DNA from 3 places in the Paenibacillus sp. LC231 genome. Region 1 is predicted to be linked to each of the others. Evidence: riboswitches for the same ligand, from Rfam matches in the RefSeq annotation. Region 1 holds a riboswitch; each other region holds the start of a gene.
What was found. Region 1 has a riboswitch for ZMP and ZTP ahead of rpiB (ribose 5-phosphate isomerase B). Riboswitches for the same ligand answer to the same signal wherever they lie in the genome.

Region 1 (8,103 bases):
TACCAATGGCAAGCCACACTCTGGGCCCGTCCAAATGATTCATGAGCCATCGCCCGGTAAAAAAACCGATGAGAATGTAAGCGGCAAGCAAACCGCCTGCCCCGCTAATGTATAGCGCTATCAACCAAGGGTTATCTTGACTTTTCGGATTTTTCATATGAACCTCTAATCCCAACTCATTTTACTGAATATAACAAGAGTTTGTCAATGAATCGATTTGATGGATTTACCGTGTAAAATCGGCGTTTTGAGCAGTCTAAATTGCGCAAAACGCCGCGGTAACCGTACAGTTCAACTGTATGCTGTCCCCTTGCTCATCAGAATACGGTAAACTATACCTTTGTGAACATTCTGTGAAATTCTTCTGGACGCTCTTTTCGGATGCCGAAATGGTGCAAAATCGCATTGACAATCCGCTGTGAAGCTTGTCCATCGCCATACGGATTAGCAGCTTTGCTCATCTTTTCGTAGAGCGCCTGATCGGTCAGAAGAACCTTAATGCGTTCATACACATTCTCCTCCTGGGTGCCTACCAGCTCCAGGGTACCGGCTTCAATGCCCTCCGGACGTTCGGTCGTATCCCGAAGCACCAGCGTCGGCACGCCGAATGACGGAGCTTCCTCCTGCATGCCGCCGGAATCCGTAATGATGAAATGCGTATGGGTGTAAATATTGTTCATATCCACGACATCCAGCGGATCAATCAGCTTGATGCGCGGGTGATCTCCCAGAATGCGATGAGCCGGCTCTTTAACAGCTGGACTCGGATGTACAGGATATACGATGGCAATATCCTCAAATTCATCGGCAATGCGCTTTACCGCTTCAAATATTTGACGATGCGGCTCCCCTTGGGATTCGCGGCGGTGTGCCGTCATCAGGATCAAGCGTTTGCCCTTCGCCCAGTCCAGAACCGGATGGGTATAACCTTCGCGCACCGTGTACTGGAATACATCCGTAGCCGTGTTACCCGTTACATAAATGCGGGAATCCGGCTTGTTCTCCTTGCGGAGATTCTCAGCGGACCAGTCCGTCGGAGCAAAGTGAAGATCAGCAAGCACGCCGGTCAGCTGACGGTTCATCTCCTCCGGATAAGGATTCAGCTTGTTCCATGTGCGCAGACCCGCCTCCACATGGCCGACCTGAATCTGCTGCAGAAAGGCTGCATAGCTGGCCAGGAACGTTGTCAGCGTATCGCCGTGCACCAATACAATATCCGGCTTGGCTTCACGCAGAACAGGCTCAAGACCCTCCAGGACGCGCACGGTGATCTCGTTGAGCGTCTGACGGTCCTTCATGACATCCAAATCATAATCCGGAACAATCTTGAACACATCCAGCACCTGATCCAGCATTTGCCGATGCTGCGCAGTAACACAAACGACCGATTCGATATGCTCAGGGTGACGTTGAAGCTCTAGAATTAGCGGCGCCATCTTGATGGCTTCGGGGCGGACCCCAAATATCGTCATCACTTTCACTTTTGACATGTTTGAAAATACCCCTCTTTGCTTGTTTTCAAATATCAAGACGTACGAGTGACTGGCTTGACTCTTATTTCGTGCCGTACAGCCGATCCCCTGCATCACCAAGGCCCGGTACGATGTAACCATGGTCGTTAAGACCCTCATCGAGAGCAGCAACATAAATGTCCACGTCCGGGTGAGCATCATGGACAGCCTTCACACCTTCCGGTGCAGCCACGAGGTTCATCATCTTGATCTGGGTACAGCCGCGTTTCTTCAGCACGTCGATAGCAGCGATAGCGGATCCGCCCGTCGCGAGCATCGGATCAATGACGATCAATTCCCGTTCCGTCACATCGGTTGGAAGCTTCGTATAATATTCAACAGGCTGAAGCGTTTCGGGGTCACGGAACAATCCGACATGCCCTACCTTTGCCGCTGGAAGCAGCTTGACAACGCCGTCCAGCATGCCCAGACCGGCGCGCAGGATCGGAACCAAGCCGAGCATGCGGCCGGAAATGACTTTCCCTTGGGTTTCAGCTACCGGCGTCTGCACGGATATCGATTCAAGAGGAACCTCCCGCGTAATTTCATAAGCCATCAAAGTCGCGACTTCGTCTACCAATTCGCGAAAGTCTTTTGTGTTAGTCCGCATATCGCGGATAAATGTAAGTTTGTGTTGAATCAACGGGTGATCACAAATCACCAATTTTCCCATGTCTGGTCCCTCCGGTTTGAGTACAAATGTTATTTCAATATGGGCGTAAATAGTTGTGAGCTCCATAAATCCTGTCTATTATATCATTCCCTATAGTCAATTGACACCTGCACGGGTCATGTTTTATTCCATGAGTTTTTGACCTTATAACGGAATCGGATCTTCTTCTGCCCTGAACCTAGGTTTTCCATTCTCGCCTATATTGATGCTAACCGCGAAAGGACCTGACCGGGAAAATGAGAGCATAGCAATCTGGCCAGAATGTTCATAGCTCCTAAAAGGACCCCACCTGCATCAGGCGGGGTCCTCTTATCATAGACTTCTTATGCGAAGGAAACTGTGATTAATATTTCATTTCAGCATAGAGAGGATATTGATCGGTAAGCTCAGCCACCAAACGGCCTGCTTTTTCAAGCGTTGCCTCGTCTTTCGGCTGCTTCAAAGTCATGGCAATAATTTTCGCGATTGTAACCATCGCTTGCTCATCCATACCGCGGGAAGTAACCGCAGGGGTACCAATACGGATACCGCTCGTTACGAACGGGCTGGTCGGATCAAACGGGATGGCATTCTTGTTCACGGTAATCCCGATGGAGTCCAGAACCTTCTCCGCGTCTTTGCCAGTGATGTCCAGATTACGGGTATCCACCAACATCAGGTGGTTATCGGTTCCGCCGGAAACGATGTTCAGGCCTTCCTCGATCAGGGTATCGGCCAGCACTTTCGCATTCTTCACGACATTCTCTGCATACGTCTTGAAAGACGGATCCAAGGCTTCGCCAAGCGCTACGGCTTTGGAAGCAATCACATGCATAAGCGGCCCGCCTTGGGAGCCGGGGAATACCGCTTTATCAATCGCTTGCGCCCAAGCCTTTTTGCACAGAATCATACCGCCGCGAGGTCCGCGAAGCGTCTTATGCGTCGTTGTCGTTACAAAATGGGCATGCGGAACCGGATTCGGATGAAGACCTGCCGCAACGAGTCCTGCAATATGTGCCATGTCGACCATGAACAACGCGCCTACGTCGTTGGCGATGGCAGCAAGCTTTTCAAAATCAATAATGCGAGGATAGGCACTTGCACCCGCCACGATCAGACGAGGGCGATGCTTGAATGCCGCTTTGCGGACTTCGTCGTAATCGATAAGGAACGTGTCTTCTTGCACGCCATAGGCAACGAAATTGTACAGAAGACCAGAAGCGTTAACCGGGCTTCCGTGAGTCAAATGGCCGCCATGGGCCAGGTTCATGCCGAGCACGGTATCTCCGGGCTTCAGGGCTGCCAAATATACCGCCATGTTCGCTTGGGCACCGGAGTGCGGCTGAACGTTGGCATGCTCGGCTCCGAACAATTCTTTGGCGCGGTCACGGGCGATATCTTCCACGATATCCACACGCTCACAGCCACCGTAATAGCGTTTGCCAGGGTAGCCTTCCGCATATTTATTCGTCAGCACCGTCCCCATTGCTTCCATAACCGCTTCGCTGACAATATTCTCAGAGGCAATCAGCTCAATGTTGCTGCGTTGACGCTTCAGCTCCAAATCCATCGCTTCCAATACAGCCGGGTCACTCTTCCGCAAATGTTCCATCATGTTCATATCCTCCCATAATCCATCGTTATTTTTTCTTGCAAACTTAAAACTACAAGTAGTCATCATTGAAAAAGCGAGTTCTCATTCGAATCAATCGCACAGCGTGGAATCATCCCTCTGCTCGAGTCGGTACACCGCACGTTCTCCGCCGATCAGCTTGGGGCGGGTATAAGCCGCAGTTACGCGCGCCTCCCCGATATAACGCTCGGTCGGCCGGAATGGAACCGCCACTCTCCGCAAATGCATGCCGATCAGCGTCTCGCCGATATCGACACCCGCATGGGCTTCAATCGATTCCGCAAGGCAGGGCTCCTTCATGCTGCGGTAAGCTGCGGAAGCCATCGACCCGCCCGCACCCGGAATGGGAACTGCAGCCACTTCCGTCAAGCTCAGCCGCTCAAGCAGCTCGCGTTCCATGACAAGCGCACGGTTCAGATGCTCACAGCATTGATAGACCACCGCGAAACCGAATTCCGCTTGAACCTCGGCAATGCCCTGGAGAAGCTGCTGCGCCGTTTCAAGAGCCCCGCCCGTACCGATTCGGCGTCCAACCACTTCACTGGTGCTGGCTCCGATGACCAGCACTTTACCCGGGCCTAAAACGGCCGCTTTGGCCAGTTCGCGGACAATACGCGCTGTCTGTTCGTTCAAGGAAACCTTGGAGATATCCGTCATGTCACAGTCCTCCCGATGATTTTTTCACAGAAGATGCTTCAATCCCATATCACGATAGCCGCCGCTGCATTACGCGTTCACTTATCGCGATTCATTCTTCAGGTAACGCTCCTCGATGGCCTTGATCTTGTTCACGCGGCCGACATGGCGCTCGCCATGACTGAAATCCGTCGTCAGCCATGCGCTGACGATTTCGGCAGCAAGTCCGGGCCCGACGACACGCTCACCCAGCGCAATCACGTTGCTGTCGTTATGCTCGCGCGTCGCTTTAGCTGAGAACACATCATGTGTCAGCGCGCAGCGAATGCCAGGTACCTTGTTGGCCGCAATACTCATGCCGATCCCCGTACCGCAGATCAGAATGCCGCGGTCCGCTTCACCCGAGACGACCTTCTCGCATACCGGAAGGGCATAATCGGGATAATCCACGGAATCGGAACAGCCGCAGCCCAGATCCTCCACCTCGTGGCCAAGACCCCGAATGACTTCCACGATTTCCTCTTTCAGACGAATGCCGGCATGATCCGTACCCAATGCAATTTTCATCTATGAAAAACCCCCTCGTATGTTCGCTTTTGCGTTTTAGCTTGTTTCATTATAACCCAAATCGGGCGCAAAAGACGAAAAAAGAGCAGTCGGCGCACGTATTGTGCTCCAAATGCTCTTTGCCCAGGCGACCGGCCGTATATTCCGATGCTCCATCGTGGTTTCATCCACTTCGTCGCCAGTTACACCGGATCATTTGTTTTTCAACTTCATCTTAAAGCAATACCATACGAAAGGCAAGTGGCTTTTTAGCCCAATGGCAGGCTTCATATCTCTAAAGACAAGGCTTAGTTGTGCCGATCCGCTTCCAGCTTGTCCAAAAGACGGAACAACGCCGTCCGTATCTCTGCGGCCGTCGCTTCATATTCCTCCCGCGAGCCCCCGAAAGGGTCGGAGATATCGAAGCTCGGGATGCGCTGACGCAGCTCGATCAGACGCTCCCGGTCACGGTCGCTGACATCGTGGCCCAGAGATCTGGCCAGCTCAAGCGCTGCATACAGACTATCCTGCTCCCGCAGATCGTCCAGCACCCGGCGGTCATCCTCAACGAACTCTTTCAGCGTGTGCATCTTGTCTGCGGCGTGCGGAAACTGCCTTATAGCATACTGCTTATGCGACTGGGTCAGCGTCAGAATCAGGTCCGCCCATTCCACCAGGTTCGCGGTCAACGGCTTGGACACCAAGCGTTCCTGGATATCCTGGTCTCGCAGTATGGATTCCGCATGATGGGACACCGGCATTCCATCCACGGCCGAGACGCCGGCGGACTTCGTTTCCAGCGGAATGCCCCGTTGTTTGGCAAGCTTGCGCAGCATGCCTTCCGCCATTGGACTGCGGCAGGTATTTCCCGTGCAGACAAACAGTATATTTTTCACGGTCCGTTCCTCCCGTTCGTAGGTTCTTTGGGGTTATTGTAACAAATATTGCGTCAAAAAATAAACATGGTGCCAAAGATAACCAAAATCAGTCCGCCCAGCATTTCACCGTACTCCCCCAGCTTATTGCTTACCTGACGGCCAAGCAGCAAACCGAGAATGGACAGCAAACCGCCCACGACCCCGAAGGAAATTACGATTAACAGCACATCATTCACAAACATTCCGAGCGAAACGCCTACCGAGAAGGAGTCAATGCTGACGCTAAGCGAAAACAGCAGCATGCCTAAAAATGCGGTAGGATGTATTCGCTGCCCCTCTCCGCCCCGCAGGGCGTTATACATCATATGCCCGCCCAATAAAAGCAGCAGCCCGCCGGCAGCAAGCCCTGTGACGTGGCCCAGTAACATGCCAACGTAGCGGCCGGCAAATAAGCCCAGCAGCGGCATCAGCATGTGAAACAACGCGATCATGAAGCTGATGCCCAGCATATGGCCTAAGCGCATACCGCCTCTCATTCCAACTCCGATTCCAAGCGAAAATGCGTCTAGCCCGAGTGCAACCGCCATCAGCAGAATCGCCGCAAGCTGTCCCGATTGGACAGACGCCTCCAGCATGCCCATTCCCCCAAGTCCCATGGTCTTGTACACCATATGCGGACAAGGGGTAAATGATGCCAACAGCGTTCATGCGGCTGCTTTAATTCACGTCGATGATGTGGTGTCCCGCGGCCTTGAGCAGCCGGTTCATGACGGCTGCTCCGAGGCCCTGCTCCGGGCACGCTTCGGCCAGGATGAAGGTTGCGCCTTCATCATCGAACCGGCGCAGGCCGGCGTACAGCCGGCGGGCCGCTTCCTCCGGCGCGGCCAGGCTGCCGAGCGAGACGGCAACGTCCGCGCGGTAGTGACCGATGTGCTCGTCGAACGACAGCACGCCGGTCACCTCCCCGCGCCGGGCAGCCGCCTCAAGCTCGGCCGCGATGCGTGCCGATACCGCGTCGGCACGCGGGCCCTGCACCACGCACATCGCACCCTTCGGTGCGTAGTGCGTGTACTTCATGCCTGGCGAGCGCGGCGCCGGGCTCTCCGCCTCCCCGGCGGCGCGATGAAGCGCCGGGTCCATGCGCACGCTTGCCGCAACCGCGGCAAGCTGCTCGGCCGTGACGCCGCCCGGGCGGAGCACCGTGACGGCGCCGTCTTCGCCGACTTGCACCACCGTTGACTCGACGCCCACCCCGGCAGGGCCGCCGTCGAGGACGCCGTCGATCGCCCCGGCCAAATCCTCCAGGACATGGCTGGCCAGCGTCGGGCTTGGCCGACCGGAACGGTTCGCGCTCGGCGCAGCCAGCGGACGCCCGGCGGCGCTGATCAAGGCCAGCGCCACGTTGTGATCCGGCATCCGCACGGCAACGGTATCGAGCCCTGCCGTCACACGAGGGGATACGGTACCCGGTTTAACGGGCAGCACCAGCGATAGCGGCCCAGGCCAGAACCTTGCCATCAGCGCCCTTTCTGTCTCATTCACATGACGGACCAAACCGTCAAGCTGAGTTAGCTCTGAAATATGCACGATCAATGGATTGTCCGACGGCCGGCCCTTCGCGGCAAAGACACGCTCGACCGCTTCCGTATTACCGGCGTCTGCGCCAAGCCCGTAGACTGTTTCCGTCGGAAAGGCCACGGTTCCGCCCCGCTCGAGCATCTGCCCCGCTTCCTGCAGCGCCTGCTTCGCCTCCTTCTCCAAACTCAAGCTCTCCCTGGAAAGCGAGTTCGATACATGCCACACCTGGGTTGAATTTGCAGCAGCCTCGCGGAAGCCGTTATCCCGCAGCTGGCTAGGTTCCATGCCATTCCCGTTCTGTTCCATTCCTATCCCAAACTTTCTGTATATGAATTATATAAACTCCAACGCATGTGTTGCCTATGCCCCAAAATAAAAAGCGCTTTTCGTTCTTCAGTCCCGTGCCGGTTCCCATTCAAACCAGTCGCGCCAAAGAGAAAGCACTCTTCTAGAGGTTGTTCAAAAAGTCCGCTTTTGATAAGAAAACCAATCGAGGTCAATTCAGAGCTGAGCGACCGCGATTCGGAAGTAGGTTTTCTTGCGATATAGAATTCCATCAACACCGTTGATAACTTATAAATCCTATATCTAACACGAAGCGAATCAGGAAGCAGCTCGGTATCGAATCTTGAATTCAGCCGGGCCTAAGTGGATGCTTACGAAGTCATG
Region 2 (8,103 bases), on a different contig from region 1:
TTTGATCGCGGAGACGGAAAAAGCAATGCATATGGCCAAGAGCAAAGGGAAGAACAGAGTCACGCTGTATGGATATGATGCGGATTAAACGGTGGATTCGAGTTTGTGTTACCCTCGGTAGTACTAGAATGAAAAAACGATAGTTGACAGCAAAGAAAGCCTGACGCTCTCAATAAGGGAGCAGCAGGTTTTTTTTGCTGAAAATGATAGAATGTACACTAAGGGTAGATTTAAGATTGGGCATTTGGGGGTGCAGCATGACACAAAATATGCAGGCAAGGGAAGCTCGGGGCAGAAGAAAGCGAACCGTGATTTATGTGTTGGGGGGATTCATTGGAATCCTGTTAATATATACGCTATATGTGGGCATCACCATTTGGAATTATGCGCAAAGAACAGCCGATATCCCGTCTGATGCAGCCATCGTGCTGGGGGCTGCTGTATGGGAAGGGAAGCCATCCCCTGTTTTTCAGGGACGCATTGATCATGCGCTATGGCTGTATGACCGGCAGTACGTAGACAAGCTGATATTTACAGGCGGACGCAGTTCGGAGGATGAACTTGCCGAATCGGAAGTTGCCAGGCAGTATGCCATCGAGCACGGTGTTCCAGAGAGTGACATCCTTGTCGAGTCGGCTTCGACGATCACGGAGCAGAATCTGCACTTTGCCAATAAGGTAGGAGATTCAGCAGGGCTGTCCTCTTACCTCATTGTAAGTGACCCGCTGCATATGAAGCGGGCGATGATGATGGCTGACGACATGGGATTGAAAGCCAATCCTTCACCCACAGCCCGGAGTGCGTATCAGAGCCTGAGAAGCAAAGTTCCTTTTTTAATCAGAGAAGTCTTTTATTACATCGGTTATCAACTGGCTTCACCATTCCGATAATATGTATGCGTTATAAGGCCGGTAAATGGATCGTAAAGGTTGTCCCATAATCGGGTATGCTCTCTACGTTCATCGTACCGCCATGATTATGAATAATGTTCTTGGTAATCATCAGTCCCAGTCCCGTCCCGGTGTCTTTGGTCGTAACAAAGGGCTGTCCCAGGGTTTGGATTTGCTCCTGCGTCATGCCAATCCCTTCGTCCTGCACGATGATTTGAACCTCTTGAGCGTTGTGCAAAATGTCCAGGGTAATGGTACCGCCTTGATTCATCGCTTCCATGGCATTTTTCAGCAGATTGATGAACACTTGCTTGAGCTGGTTTACTTCACCCTGGACGAAGACCGGTGCCATCGGATAATGAGGGATGATCTCGATATTTTTGAGGGCTGCTTGAACCTTCATAAGCGTAATGATCTGTTCCATAATGGCAAACACGTCGATGGGTCCGCTGACATGGACACTCTGCGGTTTCGAGAGCACCAGGAGTTCATTGACAATGAGCTCGATGCGTTTGAGCTCCGATTCAATGATTTCAAAATAGAGCTCGTTGCTGCGTTCCGCAGATCGCAGCAATTTTACGAATCCGTTAATCGAAGTTAAAGGATTCCGAATTTCATGGGCAATGCCGGCGGCCAACTGGCCGGCGGTGGTCAGCTTCTCGGATTGCATCACGCGATCTTCTTCCAACTGCTGCTCTGTGATGTCTTTGAAGATCCCGACCGCCGCTTTCTCACCTTCATAATTAATGATTAACGTGAACCCGGTGACCATTTTCTCTTGTCCGTCCAAACAGCGTATCAAATAATCGACGCTGCCGATCTCTCCGCTCTCCGTATATTTTGCCCTGCGTTTCATTAATGCGTTATGGTACGATGCGTCGACTACCACGTCGGTTGAAATCCCGAGGACGTCGCGGGGATGCGCAGCATTAACAAGTCTGAGCGCGGCAGGATTAACATAGTGGACAATGCCTTTTTTTGTTATGAGTACGGATAAGGGAAGTCCTTCCAACAGCTGCAGAAACGAATTTTCCTTCTCGTTTAGCTTCTGTTCCTTCAGCTCCAGCTGTCTCATAAGTTGTCTCAGCAAGGTTCGATCTTCAAACTGTACCAAGCAGCCACGGAAACTCTGCGCCAGCTCCTCCTTAACGCTGATACGTAAACTGAGGTATACTTCACGATCGGATGGATGGCGGTAAACATATTCAAACTGGGTTATGGATTGCTGTTGATCTTGAGTGGCTCTTGTGTTCCAAACCACTTGATTCAATAAGGCGCGGATGCTGCAATCTTCTTGTGACGCCCCGGCAGTTAACTCCTGCTGTGAATATCCCAATAGATCACTTAGTGCCGAATTGACCTTAAGAATCGAACCATCAAGCGATATCAATGCCATTCCGATTACGGCTTGTTCAAAGGCAAAATCATGATTGGGGTTGGAATAGGGCAGCACAGCAAGTCTCCTTTCAAATATCTGACAGGAATGAATTTATCCATATTATATGTTGGACCCTATCATTCATCAATCCTTTAAAGCGATAGATCTTTAACGAAATTTCTCGTTTTGGCGATAAATCCATCCCAAGAAGTGGCTTTCGCAATCGCTGAAGGATGCCATCGACATGCTGAAGTCTAAATCCTAATGTCGCCTTACGGTGATATTGCAATTAACGGGAAGATTAAGTATGATTTAAATAACAATGTATAGGTTTATGTGTAACTGGCGTAGCATGGGGGACCATGAGGGAGCACATAGATGACGACGGCCGTACGCCTGGGCAGAGGTAAGGGAAGCTTATTTCCCTTACCTCTTTATTATTTTCTGCTTTTTTATAAGTCTCTGAAACTACGAAAAGGGGATCAAACAACGATGTTAATAACGAAGAAAATACTGCTGCTAGGTTCGGGAGAACTCGGAAAAGAAGTCGTGATTGAGGCCCAGAGACTGGGTGTTGAAACCGTAGCGGTCGATCGTTATGCTGACGCTCCTGCCATGCATGTTGCCGATCACAGCCATGTCCTCGATATGCTGGATGGGGAGAAATTACGCGCAATCATCGAGCTGGAGAAGCCGGACCTGATCGTACCCGAAATCGAGGCGCTCGCTACTTCGGAGCTGGTTAGACTGGAGGAAGAGGGGTACCGGGTTATTCCTACTGCCAGAGCTGCGAAGCTTACGATGGATCGTGAAGGGATTCGCCGGTTGGCTTCCGAGGAGTTGGGACTGCCTACTGCAGGCTATCGATTTGCCGATACTTATGAGGAATTTAAACAGGCTGTCCTGGATATGGGCTTTCCGTGCGTGATTAAACCGCTGATGAGTTCCTCAGGCAAAGGCCAGAGTGTATGCCGCTGCGAAGGGGATATCGAGTCCTGCTGGAACATCGCGATGGAAGGCGGCCGCGTGCAGAACGGCAGAGTGATCATTGAGGAATTCATTACGTTCCAGTCAGAGATCACGCTTTTGACCGTTCGCTCCGTCAATGGAACAAACTTCTGTGCGCCAATCGGTCATATTCAGGAGAGCGGGGACTATATCGAATCCTGGCAGCCGCACAACATGTCCGATGAGCAAATGGAGGAAGCTAAATATATTGCAAGGACGATTACCGACGAGCTTGGCGGATATGGATTGTTTGGTGTTGAATTGTTCCTTGCTGCGGATAAAGTGTATTTTAGCGAGGTGTCTCCGCGACCGCATGATACCGGCTTGGTTACGCTGGTGACGCAAAATTTATCTGAATTCGCGCTTCACGTCCGTGCCATTCTTGGTTTTCCAATCCCGGAGATCGAATTAATAACGCCGGGAGCCAGTCGTCCGCTGAAAGCTGTGCGAGAGCTGGAGAACTACACAATTACCGGTGCCGAGCAAGCACTGGCTGTTCCGAATACGCAGCTGCGCATTTTTGGGAAACCGGTGACCAAGGTTGGAAGACGGGTCGCAGTTGCGTTGTCAACCGCCGGCACAGTAGAGGAAGCGCGTTCGCGTGCGAAGCAGGCTTTGGATGAGCTTGCTATTGAGGAAGCCTAATCATTACCGATTCTTAGGGTGGTGCATCCATAATCTTCTGAAAAAAAGGTCAACCGATTAACTGGTTGATCTTTTTCATTGAAATGATTTCGCGGATCAAAATCCGGTATGAACCGTTCTGACCTTAGTGACTTAGTTTTGTTAGTGGTTTTGATGATAAATATGCAGAAATTTATGTTCTTTCATGATAAGATACACAAGAATACAAACGACCCTCACCCATTATAATGTTTTCAAGGCACTGCTCTATAGGCTTTATAGCGTTATATTATCTAATAAATATATAGAGGAACGTTTAGTGACGGCATAGGAGAATCTACATGAGAGACATGACGCAAGGAAGTCCGATCAAGCTGATCATCATGTTTACGATCCCGCTTTTAATCGGAAATATTTTTCAACAATTTTATAATATGGCGGATACCCTGATCGTTGGGCGCACCATTGGTGTGAACGCACTTGCGGCCGTTGGCTCGACGGGCAGTATTTTGTTTTTTGTTATTGGCTTTGCCCAAGGCTTGACGGCAGGTTTATCCATCATAACGGCGCAGCGTTTTGGCGCCAAGGATATCGCGGGCGTTCGCAAAAGCGTGGGAACGAGTATATGGATTAGCCTTGTATTCACGGTTTTTCTGACCATTGTGAGTGTCATATTCACGAGGCCTGTCCTCGTCATGATGAACACGCCGGCAGAAATCCTGGATGATGCCTATTCGTACTTAATTGTCATTAATTGGGGTGTTGGGGCAGCCGTCCTGTTCAACTTGCTGGCGAACTTGCTCAGAGCGCTTGGGGACAGCCGGACACCGCTTCTATTCTTGGTAGTCGCAAGCATTCTGAATATCGTACTCGATCTGTTATTTATTCTCGTATTCAAGATGGGAGTAGCCGGAGCAGGGCTTGCCACGGTGGTATCGCAGCTATTCTCCTGCCTGCTCTGCTTGTTATACATTCATAAAAAGGTTCCGCTTCTGCAGTTCAAGAATGCCGATTGGTCCATCGATTGGACATTTATACGCCGGCATATGTGGGTCGGTTTCCCGATGGGCTTCCAAGCCTCCATCATTGCAATCGGTGCCATCATTCTTCAGATTACGCTTAACGGTCTTGGGGCAACAGCCGTAGCCGCATATACTGCTGCTCAGAAGATTGACATGCTCGCTACGCAGCCCATGAGTTCCTTTGGCATTACGATGGCGACTTTTGCGGCCCAGAACTTCGGTGCGAATCGCATAGACCGAATTAAGCTTGGAGTTAAACAATGTATATGGGTCTCGGGATCTTTCAGCATCGCCGTGGGGATGCTGGTTATATTCGCGGGCCCTGCAGCCGTCAGCCTCTTTGTCGGTCAAGGACAGGAAGAATTGCTGTCCCTTAGCAGGCTGTATTTCTTATCGAACGGAAGCACCTATTTGCTTCTGTCGCTGTTGTTCATCTACCGCTTCACGCTGCAGGGACTGGGACAGAGCTTTATCCCAACCGTAGCCGGCATCATGGAACTGATTATGCGGGTATTGGCTGCCATCTTCCTGACCGCGCAGATCGGGTTCCTCGGCGCAAGCCTGGCGAACCCGCTGGCTTGGCTCGGAGCCGTCATCCCGCTCGGCATTGCCTACTACCTGAGCATTAAAAGGTTAGGCACGCCTGCTAATCCCGTCTCCATACCGGCCCAGGCGTAAGGATTTTATACAATCGAGTTCAGAACGAATCATGACTTAACGAACAGAAATCACTCTGTTGTTCAAGAGCCATGCATTCGTTCTTTTTTTTGCCTCAAAACAGCGTGTAAATGATGCATTCCAAATTTGGATGGGCCGCGGTAAGATCACATTAGATTCTTTTAACTAATTTGACAGATTAGAACAGGAGGGGTTGCCTTGTACAAAGTGCTGTTAGTGGACGATGAAGCCGACGTAAGAGAGGGACTCGTGCAGGAAATCCAGTGGAAAGCCTGCGGATTCACGATCGAGGGAACGGCGGAGAACGGGAGAGAAGCTGTGGAGCTTGCGGAGCGATTGGAGCCGGATGTTGTCATTACCGATATCAGTATGCCGTTTCAGGATGGGCTCCAGTTGGCCTCATGGCTCAGAGAGTTTCAGCCGCTGTGCAAAATTGTGATCTTAACCGGATACGATGAATTTGATTATGCCCGTCAAGCGATTACGCTCAGCGTGGACGAGTATATGCTTAAACCTTTCTCAGCCGAAAGCTTTATGGAGCTATTGAGGAAGATCAAGGACAAGATCGATTTGGAGGTTGCAGAGCGCGAGGATGTGCGCCAATTGAAGGAGCATTACCGCACGAGCCTGCCATTGCTTCGAGAATCGTTTCTTGCGTCGCTGCTCACCCGGAAATTACCCCGCTCGATTATTGAAGAGAAGATTCGAAATTACGAATTATCTTTGAACGGAGGTTGTTACCTTGCTGCGGTTATGGCCTTATATCCCGCTTCTGTTGATAAGGAGCAAACCTCATCAGCCTCCCTACGCCATTCTGGAGACTTGGATTTAATGCTGCATGCCATGCTGAACATCGCTAAGGAGCTTCTGGATCCCTTATCTATTGTAAGCGCATTCATATATCAGGACAGCATTGTGCTGCTGATTGCGAATGATGAGAGGGAGGAAGAAGCTTGGTTTAGCGAGCTGCAGGTGACACTTGACCGTTTATTAAAAAGCATTCTTCATTATTTGAAGCTGCCGGTTACGATTGGAGTGGGCTCACAGGTGGGGAATCTAACAGACCTGAAGCTTTCCTACCAGGGTGCGCTGCTGGCGCTCGACTACCGGTTGATTTTTGGTGCCGAGAAAGTCATTTTCATCGATGATGTCGAGCGTCCGAGACCGGAGGGGGTTCGTCTGGATGAATTAAAGGAGCAAGCGCTGATCCGCAGTCTAAAGCTCGGAACCGAAGAGGAATTGACCGAAGCCATTTCGCATATATTCGATGAACTCATTGGCGCCTCATGTACCATTCAGGACGTTCAGGTATACCTTCTGGAGGTTGTAACGGCCGTCTTGCGATCGGCCAAAGAATCCGGGGTTGAGATCGAGGCGTTGTTCGGTTCAGGATTTCAGCTGCATGCGGAGATTTTTAAGTTTTCCGGATTACAGGAGGCTAAAGCCTGGCTGCAGGACATTAGTTTGACCATACGAAAGCATATTGCCAGCTCCAGGCAGCATGCGTACAAAGACATTGTGGAGAAGGCACTCCAATATACACGGGAGCATTACGTTGATTCGGAATTATCTCTGCAGAAGCTGTGCATGCAGCTTCATATTAGTACAGGCTATTTTAGCGCTGTGTTTAAAAGAGAAGTCAAAATGACCTACGTGCAGTATTTGATGCAGCTTCGGATGGAAACGGCTAAGGAGCTTCTTCGATCATCGGATCTTAGAGCTTTCGAAATCGCGGAGCGTGTCGGATTTGCGGATCCGAATTATTTCAGCTTCTGCTTCAAGAAGTTGGTCGGCATCTCGCCCAAGGAATACCGGACACAAGCGAGGGGGTAGATCTGGTGAAAATCGCGTATGCCAAGCGGAACTCGATTAAACCAACCATTCAGCGATGGATTAGGCGATTTCGCGCACACAGCATTCAATCGATCATCATGTGGTCCTTCTCGGCATTTATTTTGCTGATCGTGATCGTGGTAGCCGTTCTGTTGTTCAATAAATTCTCCCGATCGGCGGAGCAAAGCGTGTTTCTGAATGCCCAGCAAATCGTGGATCAAGTAAGCTATAATCTTGAGGATTATGTGGACGGGATGGCACAGCTGTATCGGGCCATTGAGGAAAACATGCTCGCGGACGGGCAATGGGACGATGAGCAGGTTACTCAACAGCTGAACATCATCATGCGAAGCCGGGATGACATCGTCTCCATCGCGTTATTTAATGAACAGGGCGATATGCTGAGGAACCATCCGGCTATGCCGGTTAAGGCCAGCGCGCGGGTGACGGAACAAAGCTGGTTTCACTCGGCCATGAGAGTCTCCAACCATCTGAGCTTCTCACTGCCGCATGTGCAGAATTTGTACGACCATACATTTAAATGGGTTGTCACGATGAGCAAAGGAATTACGGTTGTTCATAACGGGGAGCCAACATATGTCATTCTGCTGGTAGATATAAACTTCAAGAAAATCGATGAGCTAAGCAGCCGCATTAGCTTGGGTAAGCG
Region 3 (8,103 bases), on a different contig from region 1:
GAACCTCTCCGTCTTGACCGCTGCCTGAAGAAGAGCTGAAAGAACACGGCACAGTATCCGTTTACCGCTCTGAAACTTAACCTTTCAGCCCGGTTGTGGCGATCCCTTCCACGAAATGCTTTTGCGCCAGAAAGAAAATGATCACCGGCGGGAGCACGGAGAGCAGGGATACGGCAAGCAGCTGCCCCCACGGAACGGCCGACTGGGAGTCGATGAACATCCTGAGCGCGAGCGGGACAGTATACTTGTCCACGGTATTCAGATAAATCAGCGGCCCAAAGTATTCGTCCCAGCCCCAAATAAACGAGAAGATCGTAACGGTGATGAGTGCCGGCAGGGTCAGCGGCATGATGATGCGCAGATAAATGCCGAACCAGGAGCAGCCGTCGATTTTCGCTGACTCATCGAGCTCCCGCGGAATGCCGCGGATGAATTGGACAATCAGGAAAATAAAGAAGGCTCCGCCCATGGCTGACGGGACGATCAGCGGCAGATAGGTATTGATCCAGTCGAAGGAATGGAACATCGTATACTGCGGGATGAGCGTGACCTGTCCCGGAAGCATCAGGGTCATGAGCAGGATGGAAAACCATAACCCCTTCAGCGGGAAGGTCAGCCTGGCGAAGCCGAAAGCCACCAGGCTGGCTGAAATGACATGAATGATTGTGGTCGCCACGTTGAGCATGAGGCTGTTCATAAAGAAGCGTGTAAATGTATACTTGGGCAGTGCCATCCAGCCTTCCGTATAATTTTGCCACAACCATACTTTAGGGAACAGGGTGGGTAGACTGATTTCCGGTGTTGATTTGAAGGAGGCTCCGATCCACCAAAGCACGGGATAAAACATCACGAAACAGAATGCAATCATCACTACATGGACCAGCCAGTTTTGTTTATTATGTGAACCTGTCATTTGCGGCCCTCCGTTTCGGTTTCGTAGAAGACCCAGTATTTGGACGCGACAAAATTAAGCGCCGTGGCGATGCCGATAATAACGAGCAATATCCAGGCCAGGGCCGAGGCGTAGCCCATCTGCAGGGATCCAAAGGCTTTATTGTACAGGAACAGGGCAAACATCTCGGTTGAATTGACCGGTCCTCCATTCGTGACAACAAAAGCCGATGTGAACATCTGGAATGCGTTGATGATGCCCATGATCAGATTAAACAGGATGACCGGGGATAACATGGGCAGGGTAATCCGGATGAACTTGCGGAGCGGCGAGGCCCCGTCCACGGAGGCGGCCTCATACAGCTCACTTGGGATTTGCTTGAGACCGGCAAGGAAAATAATCATCGATGAACCGAACTGCCAGGCCGTCAGCAGCACCAGGGTGCCGAGGGCGGTGGAGGGGGTGCCGATCCAGTTTTTGGGGGCGATCCCGACCCAAATCACGAGCTGATTAATGAAGCCGTTCAAACCGAAAATATTGCGCCACAGCACGGCCACCGCCAAGCTCCCGCCGATCAGAGAGGGCAGGTAAATGATGGTCCGGTAAAAGGATATGCCCCGGATGTTCCGGTTCAGCAGCAGGGCTACAGCCAGCGCGGCCAGCAGTTTCAGCGGCACGGAAGCGATCACGTACAGAAATGTCACCTTCAGCGAATTGAAGAAGAGCCGGTCGTGAGCGATATCCTGGTAGTTCTCAAGTCCGATCCAGCGGGCCGGCTCCAGCAGCGAATACTCGGTGAAGGATAAATAGAAGGACTGGATAATGGGCCACAGCTGTAAAATAAGAAAGCCCAGCAGCCAGGGAGCGATGAACAGGTAGCCGGCTAACGGAGCATTCCAGCGCCCTTTGAGTGTTTTGGCAACCGCTTTCATATTCTTGTCCAGCTTGGCCTTGCCCACCGGCTGTGCCGTTTGTGCATTCATGATTAATCACCTCTCGCCTATTGATAGCTTCCATTGTATCCTGATGAAAATCAGGCCTGTAGGCGAAAGATGTACAAATTCTTTCATTATTGAATGATTAATAAGTAAGTTCAGGAGAAAGTGAATACATGCCCGATAACAAGGTTGCCTAAGGTCAATCCATCTTGGCATCCCATTAAAGCAAACGGGCAGTTTAGTGGAATATATTATCCATTTATGGGTGATGAATTCCATGCTAAACTATTCTTTTGAATGTTTTACGCTACCAGGACAATTAAATGTTTCAGAAAGGAAGTCCCCTTTGCCCAAGCACATAAAGATTTACGTACTAATACTTATTATTTACATATTAATAAACGCTGCGATGTACAAACATTTGGAAAACCAATCATCTGTAAAATACAATGACCTCTATTCACTGTATCAGCAGAAGAACGACTCGGCATTTGTCTATTTAGTAAAGCACGCTTCTGAAATGAATCCGCTTGCTGACACTTTAATGGCAATTAGTGAGTCGAAGGAAAATGAAGATCCTGCTAAGATTCGGCAATTGATCGATAAGGCGAAGATCCAAGCGGAAGAAATCGATGAGCAACTGTTAACAATCATTGAATTTAGCGATACCTTCAGAAACAATGCTGTTCCTCAGCTTTCAGTTAATAATACGGCAATGACAACGAATATGCAGCAGGATATGTTTTATCTTGCAACTCAGGCAAGGACATGGCCACCGTTATACCATATAAGCTATTTGTATTGGAAGTCTAATCCTAAAACAATAGACGCCAAGACTAGAGAAACCTTGCGCTCATTGGCGACTGAGCTCCGCGCGTTAAACGAAACGATTACGTCGATTAAGGATGACGCACATCACATGTTTTTCCAAGATCAAATAGAGTCACATAAAGCGGAGATACTACGGCAGTTGAAACCACACCTTGAAAGAATGAAAAAGATCCAAGAGGGTTTTACAGGACATAATTCTCTCCAAGAGGACTAAGGATCGTCAACGGTTATGTTTTGATTACTGGCAGGGCATGGTTTCCTCAACTAACGGGAGATGTATGTCAATATACAAGGAGCAGTTTGCTGCGGCAGGTGCTCCTTCTTTACTTTAATCCATATATTTACAATGTGAACAAAGATCATGTATATTAAGTATTAAAAATCTGGTATGTGTGACTGGCGTAAAAGTGGATTGAACCACGAGGAAGCACATATTTTATATGCCGTACGCCTGGGCAAAGTGTTTGATCTTTTGATCAAGCGCTTTATTTATTTTTCAAGGAATGAAAGGACTGGTAGCGGCGATGAAAATAGCGTTTGTGTTATTCGATGGAATGACAAGCATGGACTTAGCTGGATTTTATGAAGCAGTGACCTGGCTAGCGATCCTGAAAGCGAAGGAAAACGTATCATGGACGTTTTGTGCAGACAGGCCGGAGATCACGGATGACCGGGGGCTTAAAATGAAGTCCGATGCGGTGTTGCCTAATTTAGGTGAATTTGATTTAGTGTTTTTCCCTGGGGGCTTATCAACCAGAACGCTTCGATTTGATGAGGATTTCATGAGCTGGGTTCGGACAGCGGAACTTGTACCGTATAAGATTTCTATTTGTACTGGGGCTTTGCTAATGGGCGCAGCTGGTTTCCTGAATGGGAAAAGGGCTACTACCAACTCATCAGCATATGATTTACTGGCTCCTTATTGTGCGGAAGTGATTTCTGCTCGTGTTGTGCGTGATGGTAATACGGTAACTGGTGCGGGGGTTACGGCTTCCATCGACTTGGGGCTATACTTGGTCGAAATGTTGACGACCAAGGAGACAGTTCTTCAAGTTCAGCAGAAGATGGAGTATCCATATTATAAAGCAGGTAACTTAAGAGACGTGTATATGCACTATTCTTCAAAAGGAGGATAAGATGATTGTTCGTGTTCTTCAAGCGCATGATCAGCCGGCTGTGCACTTGTTAAAAATCTATAAGAGGAGTACAAATAGTCTTTTCAAGATTATGTAACATAAAATCAAATAGTTTTTGAATTTGTTAACTCCCTTCATTGCTTTCAAATCACATATGTTTAATGACCACGTCCATGCTATGGAAGTCGTGATGCTTTAGACTTGTTTTTCTTCCGCTCTTTAAAAAAGTGTTGGTAAACTCCGCTCATTCTTCTATGATGAAATTACTTCAAATCGACGATGAGATAAGGAATTATTCGCTTTAGGGGGATGCCTATGGGAAGAAAAGCGTGGTTTTACCGTCAGCTTTTATCGTATATGCCGGTCTTCTTTATCGTGATTTCATTTGTGTTTTTTGTCTTTTTCCAGATGCTCGGGGAACAGTCTCGGCAAGGTGCGATTCAGGCAAATGAAACGATGATTCATCAGGCGATGCGTTCGGTGGACAACTCGCTGAAGGCCATCGATCAGCTGCTCGTGCAGGAATTGTTGTTCAACCCCGATATGTCGGGATTTTTCAATCATGAGGATCAGGACAACGTCTATTTGAACATGCAGGCGGTGAAGGCCATGAAGCAGTTCAAGGTGTCCAATCCGCTTGTGGATTCCATGGTGCTCGTGCGGACCCAGGATGAGTTCGTGTTGAGTACTTCGTCCTCGTTCAACTTGCAGGATTATGCGGATTATGACTTTCTCAAGCCTTATTTGGACCAGGTCAATAGTGAAGCAAAGTGGAGTGCGATGCGGAATTTCCGGGAGTTCAGCTTCAACAGTATGCAGCATGTGGTGACCCTGGTGCGAGATGCACCCTTCGTTACCCATGGGAAAGGCGTTATTGCCGTTAATATCAAGGTGGACGCCATACAAAACATGATTCAGGGCATGGTAAATCCCGATGTTAGTTTCATTCATATGAAGGATACGCAGGGGCAGTCCATGCTCCCCGGTACCTCCATGGCAGAGAGTGGGGAGCTTGTCTCCAAGGCGATTTCGCCTTATACCGGGTGGGTATATGAGGGAGGTCTTACCCAAGGCAGAGTGGTCGGTATCGTCAGCCAGCTGTACAATATCTGGTTTATTGTTGGCTTGCTCATGTGCGTTGCCGGGGTCGTCTGGATCGTAGTGGTTACGCGCCGAAACTATAAGCCGATTGAAGCCATCGTGTCCCGGATTCATAACTATTCACAGTCTAAAACGAGCGCGCTGATCCATAACAGCAAACAGGATGAGTTCGCATTTATCGAATCGGCACTCGAAAGTATGCTGGAACAGGCGAGCAGCTTTCAACAGCAGCATCGGGAGGATTTGCTGCTGCGCAGAGCGTATCTGTTCCAGCAGCTGATGGAGGGGCAGTACCCGTCCCATATGGAGCAGTGGAATGAGCAGCGGGACGTCATGGGACTGCCGGACTTGTCCGAATCACAGATCGTCAATGTCATCGAAATCGATAAATATCCATTGTTCTGCGAGCAGTACCCGCAGCAGGACCAGTATTTGATCAAATTTGCCCTCAAAAGCGTCGTTCAAGAAATTGCAGCCGGGCAGGAAACGAGTGCTTGGACAGAATGGATATCCGCTTCGAAGCTGGGCGTGATGACGATGGCGGATGACCAGGACGCAGCACAGCATGTGGTCACGCTGCTTGAGCAGACCCGCCAGTGGGTGGAGCAGCATCTGAAGCTGACCATAACCGTTGGTATGGGGGAGAAAACAGAGCGATATACGGATATCCCGGACTCCTATGATCAGGCACGCACCGCATTGAAATACAAAATGATCCTCGGTGAGAACCGAATCATTCATTACACCCAAGTATCCGGGGAGGAGCGGGGCCATGCCTTTGATTTCTTGAACCTGATCCGTTCGATGGCTCAATCCTTCCGGCTCGGCAACAGGGATTGGCAGGAGAAATACAATGCCCTCATCCTTAACATTGGACAAAACATGCTGGACCGGGACGGCGTGGTGAACCTGGTGGATTACATGATGTACTCGCTCGGACGTGAGATGTCGTGCATGGCAAAAGAATTTCAGGATTTGTGGCTGACAGAGGGGCAGCCTGCGTTACGGAACGCGCTTCAATCATCCGATACATTGGAGCAGCTGGAACAGGAGTTCGGGGAGGCTTTATCCGCTCTGTACGACAGTATGCTCGCTCTCATGGAGGGCCGGAATCATGCGGACACGATTCAGAAGGTGCGCTTGTTTATGGAGCAGAACTCGAGCAATCCGGATCTGTCTCTCAATTATTTAAGCGAACGCTTCAATATGAACTGGAAGACGCTGAGCAAGCTGTTCCGGGAGGAGACCGGCCAGAAATTCGTGGATTATTTAATTGAGCTGCGGATGAACCATGCCCGGAAGCTGCTCGAGGAGACCATGCTGCCTGTACAAGATATCGCGACCGAAGTTGGGTATTCCAATGCCATCTCGTTTGGCCGGATGTTTAAAAAGCTGATGGGGATGTCACCGGGGGATTACCGTGAGCAGGCTGCTTATAAGCAGCAGAATTACGGGAACTAACGATGCTTCTAACTGCTTCATGCGTACTGAATCAAGTAGAGAATCCTTCTGACCAGGTCATGCATATATAACCAAGCAAAAGAGTCCTGCGGATGAACCGTCCCGCGGGCTTTTTGCTGTAAACGGAGATAGGTTTAGCCACGGAAAAAGGTTTATACGCCCTTAAGGCCTGTCGGACCTTAAGTTCCCACTGTTCGCGGAAATACGTTGATTCGGAGAATCTTGTTTATTGATCGGAAGGTGTTGTCGGCCCTAGACTTGGGATCAACACAAAGCGAAGGAGGGTGACCCAAGTGGCTCGAATGAGCAGCGCAATCCCAGTACCTGCAGATGCACAGGCGCCAACGAATTTACCGCCAAACAAGCCTATGAACCGAACGAGGAAGAAGCTGATGAAGCACTGGCAATTCTATCTGCTCGTGTTCTTCCCGTTAGTCTACATCATCCTCTTCAAATACGTTCCGATGTTCGGCGTCTTGATTGCATTCAAGGAATACAACGTCGTACAGGGGATATTCGGCAGTCCCTGGGTAGGGTTCGATTATTTCAAGCAATTGTTCGATGCTCCGTTCTTCTGGCAGTATGTCCGCAACACGCTCGAGATTTCCCTGTACGGCCTGCTGGTCGGTTTCCCGGCCCCCATTCTGTTAGCGTTGGCACTGAATGAAATCCGAAACGGCCGCTTCAAGAAAACCGTCCAGATGGTGACATACGCGCCGTACTTCATATCAACGGTGGTCATCGTCTCGATTCTGATTGTGAACCTCTCGCCCAACACGGGGCTGATGAGCAATCTATTCCGGGCACTGGGGCTTGAGACCGTTGATTTCCTTGGCGTGCCGGAACTGTTTAAGTCAATCTATGTCTGGTCCGATGTGTGGCAGTTCACTGGTTACGGTGCCATCATCTATATTGCGGCCTTGGCGGGAGTCAACCCGGATCTGTATGAGGCGGCAAGAGTGGACGGGGCAACCCGGCTTCAAAAGATCATCAATATCGATATTCCCAGCTTGTTTCCGGTCATCGTCATTTTGCTCATATTGAACCTGGGCAATCTGATGAGTCTAGGCTTTGAGAAAATTTATCTTATGCAAAACCCGCTCAATCAGAACACGTCCGAAGTCATCTCTACCTATGTGTACAAGGTCGGCCTGCTCGGGGCCAACTTCAGCTTCTCCGCCGCCATCGGCCTGTTCAACTCCATTATCAATTTCATTCTGTTGGTCATCGTCAATTACGTATCCCGAAAAGTTTCATCCACAAGTCTATGGTAGGAGGTAGCGCATGAGCAGATCAACCGTACGGGAGTCCGCTGCAGACCGGATTTTCCTTGGTATCGTGTATTTGTTTCTGTCTGTCGTACTGATCGTCATCCTGTTTCCGCTGCTGCATATTGTAAGCGCATCCTTTAGCTCTCCGGGCGCAGTGTCCTCGGGCAAAGTGTGGCTGTGGCCGGTGGATGTGACCCTGATCGGCTACAAAGCGGTATTCCAAAATTCCAACATTCTGATCGGGTTTGGCAACTCGCTGTTCTATGCCGTTGTCGGCACGATCGTGAATGTCGCATTCACCGTGATGCTTGCCTATCCGCTCGCCCGCAAAACGTTTTACGTTCGCAACATCATCATGATGCTGCTGGTGTTCACGATGTTTTTTGACGGCGGGCTCATTCCGAACTATCTTCTTGTGAAGTCGCTCGGCATGCTCGATACGCGTTGGGCCATGATTATACCGGGGGCGCTAG

Region 2: it holds a riboswitch for ZMP and ZTP, as region 1 does, so the genes downstream of both, purT (phosphoribosylglycinamide formyltransferase 2) here and rpiB (ribose 5-phosphate isomerase B) in region 1, are expected to answer to the same signal.
Region 3: it holds a riboswitch for ZMP and ZTP, as region 1 does, so the genes downstream of both, AK95_RS27885 (DJ-1/PfpI family protein) here and rpiB (ribose 5-phosphate isomerase B) in region 1, are expected to answer to the same signal.

The regions. Positions count from the first base shown of each region.
Region 1 covers NZ_JFOM01000008.1:218,575-226,677, reverse strand. The annotation lists gene AK95_RS05040 (AtpZ/AtpI family protein) at 1-157, opposite strand, end outside; gene wecB (non-hydrolyzing UDP-N-acetylglucosamine 2-epimerase) at 333-1,490, opposite strand; gene upp (uracil phosphoribosyltransferase) at 1,555-2,184, opposite strand; gene AK95_RS05025 (serine hydroxymethyltransferase) at 2,528-3,778, opposite strand; gene AK95_RS05020 (TIGR01440 family protein) at 3,869-4,453, opposite strand; gene rpiB (ribose 5-phosphate isomerase B) at 4,535-4,999, opposite strand; ZMP/ZTP riboswitch at 5,114-5,195, opposite strand; gene AK95_RS05010 (low molecular weight protein arginine phosphatase) at 5,287-5,874, opposite strand; gene AK95_RS05005 (manganese efflux pump MntP) at 5,928-6,491, opposite strand; gene AK95_RS05000 (L-threonylcarbamoyladenylate synthase) at 6,574-7,719, opposite strand.
Region 2 covers NZ_JFOM01000006.1:179,629-187,731, reverse strand. The annotation lists gene AK95_RS03735 (diguanylate cyclase domain-containing protein) at 1-88, shown strand, start outside; gene AK95_RS03730 (YdcF family protein) at 258-890, shown strand; gene AK95_RS03725 (PAS domain-containing sensor histidine kinase) at 901-2,343, opposite strand; ZMP/ZTP riboswitch at 2,597-2,677, shown strand; gene purT (phosphoribosylglycinamide formyltransferase 2) at 2,761-3,921, shown strand; gene AK95_RS03715 (MATE family efflux transporter) at 4,242-5,600, shown strand; gene AK95_RS03710 (response regulator) at 5,799-7,433, shown strand; gene AK95_RS03705 (cache domain-containing sensor histidine kinase) at 7,439-8,103, shown strand, end outside.
Region 3 covers NZ_JFOM01000053.1:117,547-125,649, reverse strand. The annotation lists gene AK95_RS27900 (carbohydrate ABC transporter permease) at 77-913, opposite strand; gene AK95_RS27895 (carbohydrate ABC transporter permease) at 910-1,875, opposite strand; gene AK95_RS27890 (hypothetical protein) at 2,108-2,875, shown strand; ZMP/ZTP riboswitch at 3,044-3,125, shown strand; gene AK95_RS27885 (DJ-1/PfpI family protein) at 3,186-3,797, shown strand; gene AK95_RS27880 (helix-turn-helix domain-containing protein) at 4,113-6,359, shown strand; gene AK95_RS27875 (ABC transporter permease) at 6,662-7,633, shown strand; gene AK95_RS27870 (carbohydrate ABC transporter permease) at 7,644-8,103, shown strand, end outside.